One region of the Streptomyces sp. NPDC001852 genome, then DNA from elsewhere that is predicted to be linked to it. Evidence: riboswitches for the same ligand, from Rfam matches in the RefSeq annotation. Region 1 holds a riboswitch; the other holds the start of a gene.
The links. A riboswitch is a leader RNA that binds a small molecule or an ion and turns the genes downstream of it on or off. The one in region 1 is predicted to bind cyclic di-AMP.
Positions count from the first base shown of each region.

Region 2: linked by a shared signal. The riboswitch ahead of ACFYZB_RS05655 (transglycosylase family protein) and the one ahead of ACFYZB_RS36755 (M23 family metallopeptidase) in region 1 are both predicted to bind cyclic di-AMP.

Region 1 covers NZ_JBIATN010000029.1:98,063-105,698, forward strand. The annotation lists gene ACFYZB_RS36720 (TetR/AcrR family transcriptional regulator) at 1-511, shown strand, start outside; gene ACFYZB_RS36725 (TetR/AcrR family transcriptional regulator) at 573-1,289, opposite strand; gene ACFYZB_RS36730 (NADPH-dependent FMN reductase) at 1,429-2,034, shown strand; gene ribA (GTP cyclohydrolase II) at 2,328-2,960, opposite strand; gene ACFYZB_RS36740 (MarR family winged helix-turn-helix transcriptional regulator) at 3,082-3,591, opposite strand; gene ACFYZB_RS36745 (dihydrofolate reductase family protein) at 3,653-4,786, shown strand; tRNA gene ACFYZB_RS36750 (tRNA-Met) at 4,853-4,926, opposite strand; cyclic di-AMP (ydaO/yuaA leader) riboswitch at 5,226-5,375, shown strand; gene ACFYZB_RS36755 (M23 family metallopeptidase) at 5,383-6,402, shown strand; gene ACFYZB_RS36760 (aldo/keto reductase) at 6,479-7,423, shown strand; gene ACFYZB_RS36765 (PrsW family glutamic-type intramembrane protease) at 7,475-7,636, opposite strand, start outside.
Region 2 covers NZ_JBIATN010000003.1:65,510-73,145, reverse strand. The annotation lists gene ACFYZB_RS05670 (cytochrome P450) at 1-1,022, shown strand, start outside; gene ACFYZB_RS05665 (DUF899 family protein) at 1,016-1,699, opposite strand; gene ACFYZB_RS05660 (transglycosylase family protein) at 1,991-3,070, shown strand; cyclic di-AMP (ydaO/yuaA leader) riboswitch at 3,254-3,426, shown strand; gene ACFYZB_RS05655 (transglycosylase family protein) at 3,431-4,117, shown strand; gene eno (phosphopyruvate hydratase) at 4,472-5,758, shown strand; gene ACFYZB_RS05645 (septum formation initiator family protein) at 5,864-6,343, shown strand; partial or broken gene ACFYZB_RS05640 (DUF501 domain-containing protein) at 6,300-6,797, shown strand; gene ACFYZB_RS05635 (exopolyphosphatase) at 7,002-7,636, shown strand, end outside.

The sequences.
Region 1 (7,636 bases):
GCTCGACGGGCTCAGCATCGGCCGTCTGGCCGCTGACCTGGGGTTGAGCAAGAGCGGTGTCCAGACGCTGTTCCGGACCAAGGAGAACCTGCAACTGGCCGCCGCCGAATGCGCGCGCCGCGAGTTCGAGCGGACCGTCGTGCGCCCCGCGCGGTCCGTCCCGGCGGGTTCCGCCCGGCTGCGGGAGCTGGCCGAGCGCTGGATCGCCTACGCGCAGACGCCCCTGTTCGCCGGCGGCTGCTTCTGGTCCGCCAACCTCCCCGCCTACGACAGCCGCCCCGGCGCGGTGCGCGACGCCCTGCTCGCCCACCGCGAGGCATGGCTGGAACTCCTCGCCGACCAGCTGCGGTCGGTCGCCGGTGCCGGGTCCGGTGACGTTCCGTCACCGGATCCGGAGCTGGCCGCCTTCCAGATCGACGCCATGTGCAACGCGGCCAACATCGCCATGCGGCTCGGCGACGACAGTGCCGCCGGGAAGGTGCGCCGGGTGGTGGAGGGGTTCCTCCGGTGAGCACGGTGATCCACGCCGAGCACCCCGCCCGACGTTCCCCCGCCCGACCCGCCCGTACCCCTCAGGCCTCCCGCCGCCCCTCCCCCGGCCCCCGGCCCATCCCGTAGGCCCGCAGGAACGCTGCCACGCCGCCCCTGATCAGGTGGTCCGTCTCCGTGGGGGGAAGGGGGAGGACGCCGTAGTGGGTGGACTGGACGAGGGTGTGGGTCGTCAGGGCCATGAAGTGGGCCGCGGCCATGGCCGGGTCGCCGTGCGCGTCGAGTAGCCCGGCGTCCGCGAGGCGCGTCATCGCCTCGGCGACGGCCCGGCGGACCGGCGCCGGGCCCGCCTCGTGCCAGGCCTTCAGGACCTCCGGCGGCACATGGTCGGCCTCGGCGTGGATGTGGCGGACGAGGGCGAAGTGGTTCGGGTAGTCCGTCATGAGCCCGGCGAACCCACGGGCCAGGGCGACCAGATCGCGCTCCAGGTCCTCGGGACGCGGCGGCAGCTCGGGGTCCAGCACCGCGCGCAGGCGGGCCAGTTGGGCGTCGCGGACCTCGTTGGACGTCCAGGTCACCACGGTCTGGAAGAGCTGTGCCTTGCCGCCGGGGAAGTGGTTGTAGAGCGTGCGCGTGGAGACGCCGGCCTCGGCGGCCAGTGCGTCGACCGAGGCCCGCGCGTACCCCTCGCGACCGAAGACCGTGCAGGACGCGCTCGCGATCGCCATCTGTTTCGCCAGCCTGCGCGGCGAGACCTCGCCTTGCGCCCGCGCCACCCGGGCCTCGTTCGTTTCGCCCACAGCTGCCTCCTCCGGCCTCCTCCGCCCGGTCACTCTAACCGACTTACAATCAGCGTTGTACTTTCTACAACGATCGTTGTACTTTGCTGTGCGGGAGGCCGCAACGGGCGGCCGGCCCGTCACGAGATGGGGGATTCCTGTGTCCGTTGCCAGCAACGAAGCACCTCTGCGCGTCGCCGTCGTCATCGGCAGCGTGCGGGAGGGCCGCCAGGGCCGGGCGGTCGCCGACTGGTTCCTCGGTACCGCAGCCGACGACACCGGCCTCGACCTCGACGTCATCGACCTCGGCGAGATCGACCTCCCGCTGGTGCTGCCCGGCTGGGGCGGCACCCCGAGCCCGGAGGCCGTCGCCGCGCTGCGGGACGTCTCGCCGCGGCTCGCCGCCGCCGACGCGTTCGTCGTCGTCACGCCCGAGTACAACCACAGCTTCCCGGCGTCCCTGAAGAACTTCATCGACTGGCACCACGCCCAGTGGCAGGCCAAGCCGGTCGGCTTCGTCTCGTACGGCGGCCTCGGCGGCGGCCTGCGCGCGGTCGAGCAACTCCGGCTGGTCTTCGCCGAACTGCACGCGACGAGCGTGCGCGACTCGGTCAGCCTGCACGGCCCCTGGTCCGGCCTCGGTGAGGACGGCACGCCGCGGGACGCGGCCGTGTGCGCCGGCGCCGCCAAGGGCATGCTCGGTCAACTCGCCTGGTGGGGCCGGGCGTTGCGGGCCGCGCGGGCCGAGCGTCCGTACGCCGGCTGAGCGCGGGGTGGGGGAGGTGCGTACGACGGCACCCGCCGCGGCGGCCCCGGCCCGCCCGGTACCGGACCCGGCACCGCGCTGAGCGTCAACTCCCAGTTGGGTGCGTCCGTCGGCACGGCCGTGCTGTCGGTGGTGCTCGGTACGGCGGGCATGCGCCCGGCCGGCTTCCGCACTGCGTGTGCCGTGGCGACGACTTTGCCGGCGCTGACGGCCGTACCGGCCCTCCTGCTCCCGGGTCCTCGGCAGGCGCGGTGACCGGCGGATCCGTTCCGTACCGGTCCCGGCCCGGCCGTTCAGCCCACGTTGAGTTCGGCCAGCGGCAGTGTGTGCCGGGTCTGGAGGACCTTCGCGCGCAGGTAGCGGACGTTGTGGGCCGTGGTGAAGACACCGGTCGGCACCCGGTCCCGCACGACCACGCCCAGTGCGCGCAGCTGCTCCGCCTTGTCGGGGTTGTTGGACAGCAGGTCCAGTTCCGCCATGCCGAGCGCGGCGAGCATCTGCGCGGCGGCCGTGTAGTCGCGGGCGTCCTCCGGCAGGCCGAGCGCGGCGTTCGCCTCGTAGGTGTCGAGGCCCTGGTCCTGCAGGGCGTAGGCGTCGAGCTTGTTGTAGAGGCCGATGCCGCGGCCCTCCTGGCGGAGGTAGAGCAGGACGCCACCGCGGTCGGCGATGCGTTCGACCGCCTCGCGCAGCTGCGGGCCGCAGTCGCAGCGGGCCGAGCCGAAGACGTCGCCGGTCAGGCACTCGGAGTGCAGGCGCACCAGCGGGACGGTGCCGGGGGCGGGGTCGCCGAGGACGACGGCGACGTGTTCCTGGCCGTCGGCCAGGCCGTGGAAGGTGACGAGTTCGGCGTCGACGCTGTAGCCGTCGTCGAAGCGCAGCGGTACCCGGACGCGGGCGCGCGGCGTGGCGGCGGGGGTGTCGGGCATGCGGGTCCCTCCGGGTGCGGGCATGTGCTTCAGATTTGAAGCAGCGATACGCAGGGGACCCTACCTCATGCTTCAAAGTTAAAGCAATCGGGATTCCGGGCGTCGTCCGAATCCGGAGCGATCACGAACAGGACGAACGGCGCCGCCAGGGCACGTCCTCCGCCCCGGGCTCGGCACCCTCGCCCTGCAGCCCGCGCGCGATCCCCGTGCAGATCTCCTCCAGCTGCCCCACCTGCTCCGGCGTGAGCCGGTCGAACAGGGTGGCGCGCACGGTCTCGACGTGCCCGGGCGCCGTACGCTCCAGTACGGCCATCCCCTCGTCCGTCAGCACGGCGATGCTGCTGCGCTTGTCCCAGCGGCAGTCCTCCCGGCGCACCAGCGCGTCCCGCTCCAGCCGGGTCACCGCGTACGTCAGCCGGCTGCGCGTGATCTTCAGCTTCTCGGCGAGATCGGTCATCCGCAGCCGCCGGTCGGGCGCCTCGGACAGGTTGGCCAGCACGGAGTAGAACAGGTGCGGCATGCCGGCGTCCTGCTGGAGCTGTCGGTCGATCGCGTCCTCCAGGAGGTGCGTCGCGGCCATGTAGGCGCGCCAGGCGCGCTGCTCCTCGGGGCTGAGCCAGCGGGTCGTCATGCCGCCAGTGTAAGTTTGTTTCAAACTTGAACCAAGACTCGCCTCCAGGGAGACCGCGCCGATGTCGTACCCGTACGTGCTGCTGTCCGCCGCCGTCTCTCTCGACGGCTGCCTGGACGACACCGGCCCCGACCGGCTCCTGCTGTCCAGCCCGGCCGACTTCGACCGGGTCGACGCGGTACGGGCCTCGGTCGACGCCATCCTGATCGGCGCCGGCACGATCCGCGCCGACAACCCGCGGCTGCTGGTCAACTCCGCCGAGCGCCGCGCGGCGCGGGTGCGGGAGGGCCGCCCGGAGTACCCGCTGAAGGTCACCGTCACCGCCACCGGCGACCTCGACCCCGACGCCAACTTCTGGCACACCGGCGGCGCGAAGCTCGTCTACACGACAGACGCGGGCGCCGAGCGCGCGGTCCGGCGCGTCGGTGACACTGCCGACGTCGTCCCGCTCGGCCCCGACCTCGACTGGCGGGCCCTGCTGACCCACCTGCACGAGGTGCGCGGCATCGGGCGGCTGATGGTCGAGGGCGGCGGCACGGTCCACACCCAGCTGCTGCAGCTGGGCCTCGCCGACGAGCTCCAGCTGGTCCTCGCGCCCCTGTTCGTCGGCGACCCCGGCGCGCCCCGCCTGTTCGGCCCCGGCGGCTACCAGGCCGGCCGGCTGCGCCTGACCGAGACCCGCCGCATCGAGGACGTGGTCCTCATGCGCTACGAGCCCACGGCCCCCGGCACGGGCGCGGTCGCCACCGCCGCCGACCGTCACTGGCTGCGGACCGCCTGCGAGCTCGCCGCCCAGTGCCCGCCGTCCACGACGGCGTTCAGCGTCGGCGCGGTGGTGGTCGGGGCCGACGGCACGGAGCTGGCCCGTGGCCACTCCCGGGAGGGCGGGGATCCAGTGGTCCACGCGGAGGAGGCCGCGCTGGCGAAGATCGACCCGGCGGATCCCCGGCTGGGCGGCGCCACCGTCTACAGCAGCCTGGAGCCCTGCGCCCGGCGGGCCTCGCGGCCCGCGCCCTGTGCCGAGCTGATTCTCCGGGCGGGGGTGCGCAGGGTGGTCACGGCGTGGCAGGAGCCGGACACGTTCGTGGCGGGGGCCGATGGGACGGGGGTCCTGGTCGAGGGAGGTGCCGAGGTGGTCGTACTGCCTGAGCTCGCGGGACTCGCCAAGGCGCCGAACAGGCACCTGCTGGGCTGAGGCCCGGCCGGGCCGGAAAACACTCAGGGCCTGGAATCCAGTGGATTCCAGGCCCTGAGCCTTCAGTAGCGGGGACAGGATTTGAACCTGCGACCTCTGGGTTATGAGCCCAGCGAGCTACCGAGCTGCTCCACCCCGCGTCGTTGTGACTCCAGAGTACCCCATGCTCAGGGCGGCATGCACACCGCTTTCCCCGGGTGGTTGATCGTCTTCACGGAGGGTGACCGGACGACCGCCCTCCGCATAACATCTGAGACACCATCAAAAACGCCGACGCTCATGAACCATGGCCAACTCGCCCGATTTGCAGTGCTCCTGCCCTATTGGTCCACGGTCGAAAAGGTTAATGATCAAGCCGAACGGCTTGGAAAGTGACTCTCAGGTCTATTAACGTTCGATAACGCAGCGCGGTCGTCCCAGCCGTCACAAGAGGCGGCTCCGTGCGCACGCGCCGAATCCCGCGAGGGAACCGGGGAACCACCACCTTTGGGGTGAATCGCGCGAATGCCACAGTTGGTATACGCGCGTAGGAGACCTTCCTGCTCCGAACCCGTCAGCTAACCCGGTAGGCGGCGGAAGGAAAGGAGTACGCCCGAGTGGCGTCCAACCGGCCCGCCCCAGAAGCCCCGTTCGTGCCCTCGCAAGCCCAGCCGGAGACCTTCGGCTACGGCGCCTACCGCGCCGAGGAGGGGCCCTGGGAGGAGTGGAACCCCACCGAGGACTCCGTCGCCGCGGCCCGTGGCCGGCACCGCGTCGCCAAGCAGCGCGGCGGCTTCGCGCGCAGCTCCACCGTCCTCGGCGTCGGCGTGATGGCCGCGGTCGGCGCGGGCGGCATGGCCAGCGCCAACACCGGCAAGCCGCCGGTCTCCATATCCCTGCCGGACCTGGACTCCGTCGAGCACATCTTCGGCGGCGGCTCCTCCGACGCGCACCAGGCCACCGCCACCGGCCTCAGCAAGGTCGGCGTGAGCACCGACAGCGCCGACAGCAGCAACGCCGGCGAGGCCCTGCGCAACCGGATCATGGCCCAGGCCGAGCAGCAGAAGGGCCAGGCGAACAGCAAGGTCACCGCCGCCGCGATCGCCGCGGCCGACCAGCAGACCGCCGACGCCGCCGCCAAGGCGGAGAAGGAGGCCGCCGCCAAGGCCGCCGACGCCAAGCAGCAGGCGGAGGCCGACGCCAAGAAGGCCGCCGAGGTCAAGCGGCTGGCCGAGGAGTACACGCTGCCGGTCGTCTCGTACACGATCACCGGCACCTTCGGGCAGCCCGGCGCCATGTGGTCCTCCGGCTACCACACCGGCCTCGACTTCGCCGCCCCGACCGGCACCCTCATCAAGGCCGTGCACAGCGGCACGGTCACCCAGGCCGGCTGGGCCGGCGCCTACGGCTACCGCACCGTCATCACCCTGGACGACGGCACCGAGCTCTGGTTCTGCCACCAGTCCTCGATCAACGTCTCCGTCGGCCAGAAGGTCTCCACCGGTCAGGTCATCGGCCGGGTCGGCGCCACCGGCAACGTCACCGGCCCGCACCTGCACCTGGAGGTCCACCCGAACGGCCAGGCCACGGCCATCGACCCGGCGCCCTGGCTGCGCGACAAGGGCCTCAACCCCTGAGCCCGACTGCTCCGTCCGCGGGATCCCGGCGCCGACGGTGGAATGCGATCATCCACCGTCGGCGTTGACTTGGAGCATGACTTCTCTGCGCACACTCGGTTCCTCCGACCTCGAGGTCTTCCCGCTCTGCCTCGGCGGCAACGTCTTCGGCTGGACCGCCGACGAGGAGACCTCCTTCGCCGTCCTCGACGCCTACACGGAGGCCGGCGGCAACTTCATCGACACCGCCGACTCCTACTCGGCGTGGATCCAGGGCCACAAGGGCGGCGAGTCCGAGACGATCATCGGCAAGTGGGTCAAGGCCCGCGGCAACCGTGACCGCGTCGTCATCGCCACCAAGGTCAGCCAGCACCCCGAGTTCCAGGGCCTGTCCGCCGCCAACATCAAGGCCGCCGCCGACGCCTCCCTGCGCCGCCTGGACACCGACCACATCGACCTCTACTACACCCACTTCGACAAGCCCGAGATCCCGGTCGAGGAGATCATCGGCGCGCTGGACGAGCTGGTGAGGGCGGGCAAGGTCCGCCAGATCGGCGCCTCCAACATCAGCCCCGAGCGCCTGCAGGCCTCCCTGGACTTCTCCGACCGCGAGGGACTGGCCCGCTATGTCGCCCTCCAGCCCCACTACAACCTCGTCTCGCGCGACACCTACGAGGGCCCGCTGCAGGACCTGGCCGCCAGGGAGGGGCTGTCCGCGGTGTCCTACTTCTCGCTGGCCTCGGGCTTCCTGACCGGCAAGTACCGCCCCGGCACCAAGGTCGACAGCGCCCGTGCGAGCCGGGCCCAGGAGTACGCGGAGTCCGAGCGCGGCCAGAAGGTCCTGGCGGCCCTGGACGAGGTCGCCGCCGCGCATGACGCCCCCGTCGCCCGGGTCGCCCTCGCGTGGCTCGCGGCCCAGCCGACGATCACGGCACCGATCGCCTCGGCCCGCACGGTGGACCAGCTCCCAGCCCTCCTGGACGTGGTGGGCCTGAAGCTGACGCCGGAGGAGGTGCAGAAGCTGACGGACGCCTCGGCCTAGGGCATCCTGTCCCGGATTCCGGCGGTGCCGGACTCTCCGCGACCCGGCCGGCTACGACCGATACGGGTTGTACGCGGAGTACGGCGCCGCCGGATACCCGTACGCCGGTCCGGACGCCGCAGGCATCTGCACCGCCGGATACCCGTGACCCGGCCCCGGCGCCGCGGGCGACGCCGCCCAGCGGACCGGGACCGGAAGCGACGCCCTGGCGGC
Region 2 (7,636 bases), on a different contig from region 1:
CCGAGCTGATGACGCATCTGCTGAACATCGACCCGCCGGACCACACCCGGCTGCGGCGGCTCGTCAGCAAGGCGTTCACGCCGCGCCGGGTCGCCGAGTTCGCGCCCCGGGTGCAGGAGCTGACCGACCGCCTCATCGACCGGTTCGCGACGAAGGGCTCCGCCGACCTCATCCACGAGTTCGCCTTCCCGCTGCCCATCTACGCCATCTGCGACCTGCTCGGCGTCCCGCGCGAGGACCAGGACGACTTCCGGGACTGGGCCGGGATGATGATCCGGCACGGCGGAGGGCCGCGCGGCGGAGTCGCACGGTCGGTCAAGAAGATGCGCGGCTACCTCGCCGAGCTGATCCACAGGAAGCGCGAGGCCCTGCCCGCCGAGCCCGCGCCCGGCGAGGACCTCATCTCCGGCCTCATCCGCGCCTCCGACCACGGCGAGCACCTCACCGAGAACGAGGCCGCCGCGATGGCCTTCATCCTGCTCTTCGCCGGTTTCGAGACCACCGTGAACCTGATCGGCAACGGCACCTACGCCCTGCTCACCCACCCCGCCCAGCGCGAGCGCCTCCAGGACTCCCTGGCCAGGAAGGAGAAGGACCTCCTGGAGACCGGGGTCGAGGAACTCCTGCGCTACGACGGCCCGGTGGAGCTGGCCACCTGGCGGTTCGCCACCGAGCCGCTCACCATCGGCGGGCAGGACATCGCGCCGGGGGATCCGGTGCTGGTGGTGCTCGCGGCGGCGGACCGGGACCCGCAGCGGTTCGCCGATCCGGACGTGCTGGACCTCGCTCGCCGCGACAACCAGCACCTCGGATACGGCCACGGCATCCACTACTGCCTCGGCGCGCCGCTCGCCCGGCTGGAGGGCCAGACCGCGCTCGCCACCCTGCTCACCCGCCTGCCCGACCTGCGGCTCGCCGCCGATCCGGCCGACCTGAGGTGGCGGGGCGGGCTCATCATGCGGGGCCTGCGCACCCTGCCGGTGGAGTTCACGCCGGTTCCGGCGGGCGCCGGCGGTCAGTAGTCCAGGCCCGCGAACCAGTCGCCGCGGCCGCCGGGCGTCAGGTCGAGGAGGTGCCAGACGGGGTTGAGGAGGTCGATGCCGCGCTGGTCGATGTCCTCGGCCATGCGCGGGTGGGCGGAGTAGAAGTGGCGGACCGTGCCGTCCGGGTCCCGGGTGAAGACGGACACGGTGGAGTCCTGCACTCCGTCCTCGTCCTCGCTGCCCAGGTCGTACTTGAAGGTGCTGTCCCCGGCACTGAGCAGGCGCAGCCGGGACCAGCCGCGGCCTCGGGCGTGCCGGCGCAGGACGGGCGGGTCGGCGGCCGCGAGGACGACGAGGTCGGCGTTCTGGGCGACGTGGTGGGCGACGCCGTTGAAGCCGTCGATCCACAGGGTGCACATCGGACACGGGTCGGTCTGCCGTTTGCCGTACATGAAGTGGTAGACGATCAACGGCCGGCCGGGGCCGGAGAACAGCTCGCTCAGTCTGACCTCGCGGACGGGGGTGTCGCCCGCGTCGAGGTCGGCGGGGCCTTCGAGGAAGACGTGGTCGCCGACGGCGGCGCCCTGCGGCAGCGCCCTGCGCAGGGCCGCGACCCTCTCTCGGTGGCGCATGAGTTCGATCTCGGCGTCGCGGAGTTCCTCGCGTGCGGCGAGGTAGTCCGCGGACTCGCCGGGCAGCCGGGTCTGGCGCGCCATCGTGTCCTCCTGGACGTCAAGCCCCCCGGTTCATGTCGGGTCCTATGGTTGCGGCCGCGCCGCGCGCCGGGCGTGAGGCACCGCCGTTCCCGTCGGGTGACAAAGCGGGCAGGAGGGGAGGATCGGGTGCAGGCAGGGGGGAGATGACAAACCTTCAACTCCGTGATCTTCACGTGATCTGCGCGGCATTAACTTGTGACAAGTGATCGTCTGCCGATACGTTCACCCATCAGCGTGGCGAGGGGCACCAGTTCGCCTCGCCGGTCCTGCTGTCGCACGAAAGGCTTCCGCATGCTCTCCGGGAACGGTCGTCACCGTCGCCCCCGTCAGGCTCCTGCCCTCCTCGTCGCGGCCGGGGTGACCGGCTCCGCCATCGCCATCCCGCTGCTCGGCGCCGCCAGTGCCAGCGCGGCCGACGGCACCACCTGGGACAAGGTCGCCGAGTGCGAGAGCGGCGGTTCCTGGAGCGCGGACACCGGAAACGGCTACTACGGCGGTCTGCAGATCTCGCTGGACGACTGGGACAAGTACGGCGGCACGCAGTACGCCGAGAGCGCCGACCAGGCCAGCCGCTCCCAGCAGATAGCCGTCGCCGAGAAGATCCTCGCGGACCAGGGCACCAAGCCGTGGGCGATGTGCGCGCTGACCGCCGGGCTGACCTCCGGCTCCGCCTCGGTCGACGTCGACACCGGCGTCGGCGGCTCCGGCAACGGCGACGGGTCGAGTGGTGCGTCCGGCTCGGCCGACGGCTCCGACTCGTCCGGTCTGCCGGATTCGTCCGCGTCCGACTCCGGTTCGAGTTCGGGCTCGGACTCCGGCTCCCAGACCGCCTCCGGTTCGGCCTCCTCCGGCTCCCCCTCGGACTCGAGCGCCACGCCGGCCCCGAGCCCGAGCAAGGACGCCACCGGGACCCCCGCTGCGACCGGCGGCCCCACCGGAACCGGCACCCCCAAGTCCGACAAGACCGACAAGTCCGGCTCGTATGACAGTGGAAGCCCTCAGGGGGGCGGTAGCTCTCCCGCGGCGACACCCGGTACCGACAACTCGGACAATCAGCAGCAGAGTGCCGGTTCTTGGAGCCTGATCGACACCGGCGCACTCGGCAGTGGCGGACGCCACCGCGGCGACAGTGCGGACGAAAGCGTGACAAACGGTCAGAACGCCACCTCTTCCGGCCGTCATGCCGTTCATGGGCCGGCCACCTACACCGTCCACGAGGGCGACTCCCTCGCCTCCATCGCCGACTCCCTTGGTGTCGACGGCGGGTGGCACGCGCTCTATGAGGCCAACAAGAAGGTCATCGGCGCCGACCCCGACCACATCACCGCCGGTCAGACCCTGAAAATCCATGCCGAAAACGGCGAGGGCTAGCGGGAGTTGACGCCCCACTTCGCGGCTGATGTCCGGTTTGGCGAAAGTGTGGGATGAGTCTCAGAAGCCCTGATCGTCTTTGAAATTCCGTCGATCGCATGTCTACGGTCAGGACCGCTCGTCACCACGAGCCCCGGGACTCGCAACGCCGAATCCTGCCAGCGGGTTGCCCGGGAACAGTCGTCGCGTCAAGCGCCGTAGGCAGGAGCGGGGGACCCAAGGTAGGCGCCGGGCCCAGCGGTTGACGCTGGACCGGCTAGGGGTGAAGCCGCGCCTCGCGAGAGCGAGCGTGCGGCCGGGCAACTCAACCGGCCCGAACCCGACAGCTCACCTCGCAGGCGTCGGTGAGGGGATCGATCCATGCTGTTTTCCGGCAAGGGCAAGCACCGTCGTCCGTCCAAGGCCGTCCGCGCCATCACGCTCGCCGGTGTCACCGGCGCCGCCGTCGCCGCCCCGCTGATGGCGGCCGGCAACGCCTCCGCCGCCACCGCCTCCGAGTGGGACGCGGTCGCCCAGTGCGAGTCGGGCGGCAACTGGTCCATCAACACCGGCAACGGCTTCTACGGCGGTCTGCAGTTCACCAACTCCACCTGGGCCGCGTACGGCGGCACCGCCTACGCCGCGCGTGCCGACCTCGCCACCAAGGCGCAGCAGATAGCCGTCGCCGAGAAGGTCCTCGCGGGTCAGGGCAAGGGCGCCTGGCCGGTCTGCGGCACGGGCCTGTCCTCCGCCGCCTACAGCGGCTCGGCCCCGACCGCCTCGACGAAGTCCGCGCCGAGCACGAGCACCCGCTCCACCGACCAGCAGGCCGCCACCCGCTCCACCACGCGCACGGCCCCGAAGGCGAGCAAGACCGTCACCACCCCGACCGGCAAGAAGGTCAAGAAGGGCGACGGCGAGTACAAGGTCGTCACGGGCGACACCCTCAGCGCCATCGCCGAGAAGCACCACGTGGCCGGCGGCTGGCAGAAGCTGTTCCAGCTGAACAAGGACATCGTCCAGGACGCGAACCTCATCTACCCGGGCCAGCAGCTGCACCTGAAGTGACACCCGGCTCCGAACGGACCCACAGTGCCCTCACATCCCCGGCCCGCACACTGAAGGCCTCGTGAGGGCCACCCCCGTCCCCACGGGCTCCCCGCCCCGGCGCGTGTTCCCCCGTACGCGCCGGGGCGGGGTCTTTTTCTGCCCCTTTCCCGAGGGCCTCCGCCCCCTTTTCTTCGTGCCTCGTACACCCACCCTTTGTTCCGCTGGTGAACAATGGGTACCGTCTGCGTGTCCCTCCCCGTCCACGGGACGGTCGGTCGGTGGCCGGCGCCCCCGGGACGGTTAGGCTCTAGGCGCAAGGCACAGCCGTAAGGCACACAGCCCCGTACTTCCAGCGTCACATCCAAGAAGGAGATGCTCGTGCCGTCCATCGACGTCGTCGTAGCCCGGGAAATCCTGGACTCCCGAGGCAACCCCACGGTCGAGGTCGAGGTCGGCCTCGACGACGGCAGCACGGGTCGTGCCGCCGTCCCGTCCGGCGCCTCCACCGGCGCCTTCGAGGCCATCGAGCTGCGCGACGGTGACCCCAACCGTTACCTGGGCAAGGGTGTCGAGAAGGCCGTCCTCGCCGTCATCGAGCAGATCGGCCCGGAGCTGGTCGGCTACGACGCCACCGAGCAGCGCCTGATCGACCAGGCCATGTTCGACCTGGACGCCACCGACAACAAGGGCTCCCTCGGCGCCAACGCCATCCTCGGCGTCTCCCTCGCCGTCGCCCACGCCGCCTCCGAGGCGTCCGACCTCCCCCTCTTCCGCTACCTGGGCGGCCCGAACGCGCACCTGCTGCCGGTGCCGATGATGAACATCCTCAACGGCGGCTCGCACGCGGACTCCAACGTGGACATCCAGGAGTTCATGATCGCCCCGATCGGCGCGGAGTCCTTCTCCGAGGCCCTGCGCTGGGGCGCCGAGGTCTACCACACCCTGAAGAAGGTCCTGAAGAGCAAGGGCCTGGCCACCGGCCTCGGCGACGAGGGCGGCTTCGCCCCGAACCTCGGCTCCAACCGCGAGGCCCTCGACCTCATCCTCGAGGCCGTCAAGGAGGCCGGCTACGCCCCCGGCGAGCAGATCGCCCTCGCGCTCGACGTGGCCGCCTCCGAGTTCTACAAGGACGGCAAGTACCTCTTCGAGGGCAAGGAGCGCTCCGCCGCCGAGATGACGGAGTACTACGAGGAGCTCGTGGCGGCCTACCCGCTCGTCTCCATCGAGGACCCGCTGTTCGAGGACGACTGGGCCGGCTGGAAGGTCATCACCGACAAGCTCGGCGACAAGGTCCAGCTGGTCGGCGACGACCTGTTCGTCACCAACCCCGAGCGCCTCGCCCGCGGCATCGAGGAGGGCACCGCCAACGCCCTGCTGGTCAAGGTCAACCAGATCGGCTCGCTGACCGAGACCCTGGACGCCGTCGAGCTGGCCCAGCGCAACGGCTTCAAGTGCATGATGTCCCACCGCTCCGGCGAGACCGAGGACGTCACCATCGCCGACCTGGCCGTCGCCACCAACTGCGGCCAGATCAAGACCGGCGCCCCGGCCCGCTCCGAGCGTGTCGCCAAGTACAACCAGCTGCTGCGCATCGAGGAGATCCTCGACGACGCCGCGGTGTACGCGGGCCGCAGCGCGTTCCCCCGCTTCAAGGGCTGACCCAACCTGGAGTAAGTCTTAGCCAGTCGTACGTACGTCCCTGTACCCGGTCCCGTACCGTGTGCGGGGACGTACGCGCGTGTGAAAGGGGAGGCGGAGAGCCAGATGGCTGTGAAGGACCGGGACCGTTTCTCCACCGCGACCAGGCTGCGGCTGCTCGGCGAGCAGACGGCGGCCCGGGTCTACCGCTCCCAGAGCAGGCGGCAGGCCCGACGCTCCCGGCTCACCGGCCGCGCGGCGCTGCTCGCCCTGGTGCTGTGCTCGATGATCGTCGCGCTCGCCTACCCGATGCGGCAGTACGTCTCCCAGCGCGCGCAGATCTCCGACCTCCAGCGGCAGCGGGAGCAGGCCCGCGAGCGGGTGGAGCAGCTGCGCGACCTCAAGGCGCGCTGGCAGGACGACTCCTACGCCGAGCAGCAGATCCGGCGCCGGCTGCACTACGTGATGCCCGGCGAGACCGGGTACGTGGTCGTCGACCCCGGCGGCACGGCCCGGCAGTCCCGATCCGACCTCAAGGCCGCCCGGCGGCCCTGGTACGCCAATGTCTGGGACGGCCTGGACAAGTCCGACGCCTCCGACCAGTAGTCGATGCAGTCATCGACGCAGTGACCGACAGAAAGCCAATCCGAAAGCAGTCATGGAAACGCCCCCGCCGCCCACCCCGCGCACCGAGCCCACCGACGCGGACGTCGAGGCCTTCAAGCAGCAGCTGGGCCGCCCGCCGCGGGGCCTGCGGGCCATCGCGCACCGCTGCCCGTGCGGTCAGCCGGACGTCGTGGAGACGGCACCCCGGCTGCCCGACGGCACGCCCTTCCCGACGACGTACTACCTGACGTGCCCGCGCGCCGCCTCGGCGATCGGCACGCTGGAGGCGAACGGCGTCATGAAGGAGATGACCGAACGCCTGCAGAGCGACCCCGAGCTGGCCGCGGCCTACCGTGCCGCGCACGAGGACTACATCGCGCGCCGGGACGCCATCGAGGTCCTGAAGGGCTTCCCCAGCGCGGGTGGCATGCCGGACCGCGTGAAGTGCCTGCACGTCCTGGTCGCGCACTCGCTGGCCGCCGGACCCGGGGTGAACCCGCTCGGCGACGAGGCGATCGCGATGCTGCCCGAGTGGTGGCGCAAGGGGCCGTGCGTGCAGCCCCTCGAGGCGCCCGACCCGGCGGACGAGCACCCCGGTGAGGAGGGCGCGGTCTTCGACCCCGCCGAGGTCCGCAGCGGCTTCTTCGCCGAGAAGCCCATGGTCCCGGAGGGCTTCTCCCGGGTCGCCGCCGTCGACTGCGGCACGAACTCCATCCGGCTGCTCGTCGCCGACGTGAACCCCGCCACCGGTGAGCTGCTGGAGCTGGACCGCCGCATGACGATCGTGCGGCTCGGCCAGGACGTGGACCGCACCGGCCGGCTGGCGCCCGAGGCGCTGGAGCGGACCTTCGCCGCATGCCGGGAGTACGCCGGGGTGATCCGTGAACTCGGCGCAGCCAGGGTGCGGTTCGTCGCCACCTCCGCCTCCCGCGACGCCGAGAACCGGGACGACTTCGTGCGCGGGGTGCTGGACATCCTCGGCGTCGAGCCGGAGGTGATCAGCGGCGAGCAGGAGGCCGAGTTCTCCTTCACCGGCGCCACCAAGGAGCTGACCGGCCGGGACGACCTGACCAGGCCCTACCTGGTGGTGGACATCGGCGGCGGCTCCACCGAGTTCGTCGTCGGCGACGACCGGGTGCGGGCGGCGCGGTCCGTGGACGTGGGCTGCGTACGGATGACGGAACGTCACCTGGTGCACGGCGGCAAGGTCTCCGACCCGCCCACCGAGCAGCAGATCGCCGCCATGCGGGCCGACATCGAGGCGGCCCTGGACCTCGCCGAGGAGACGGTGCC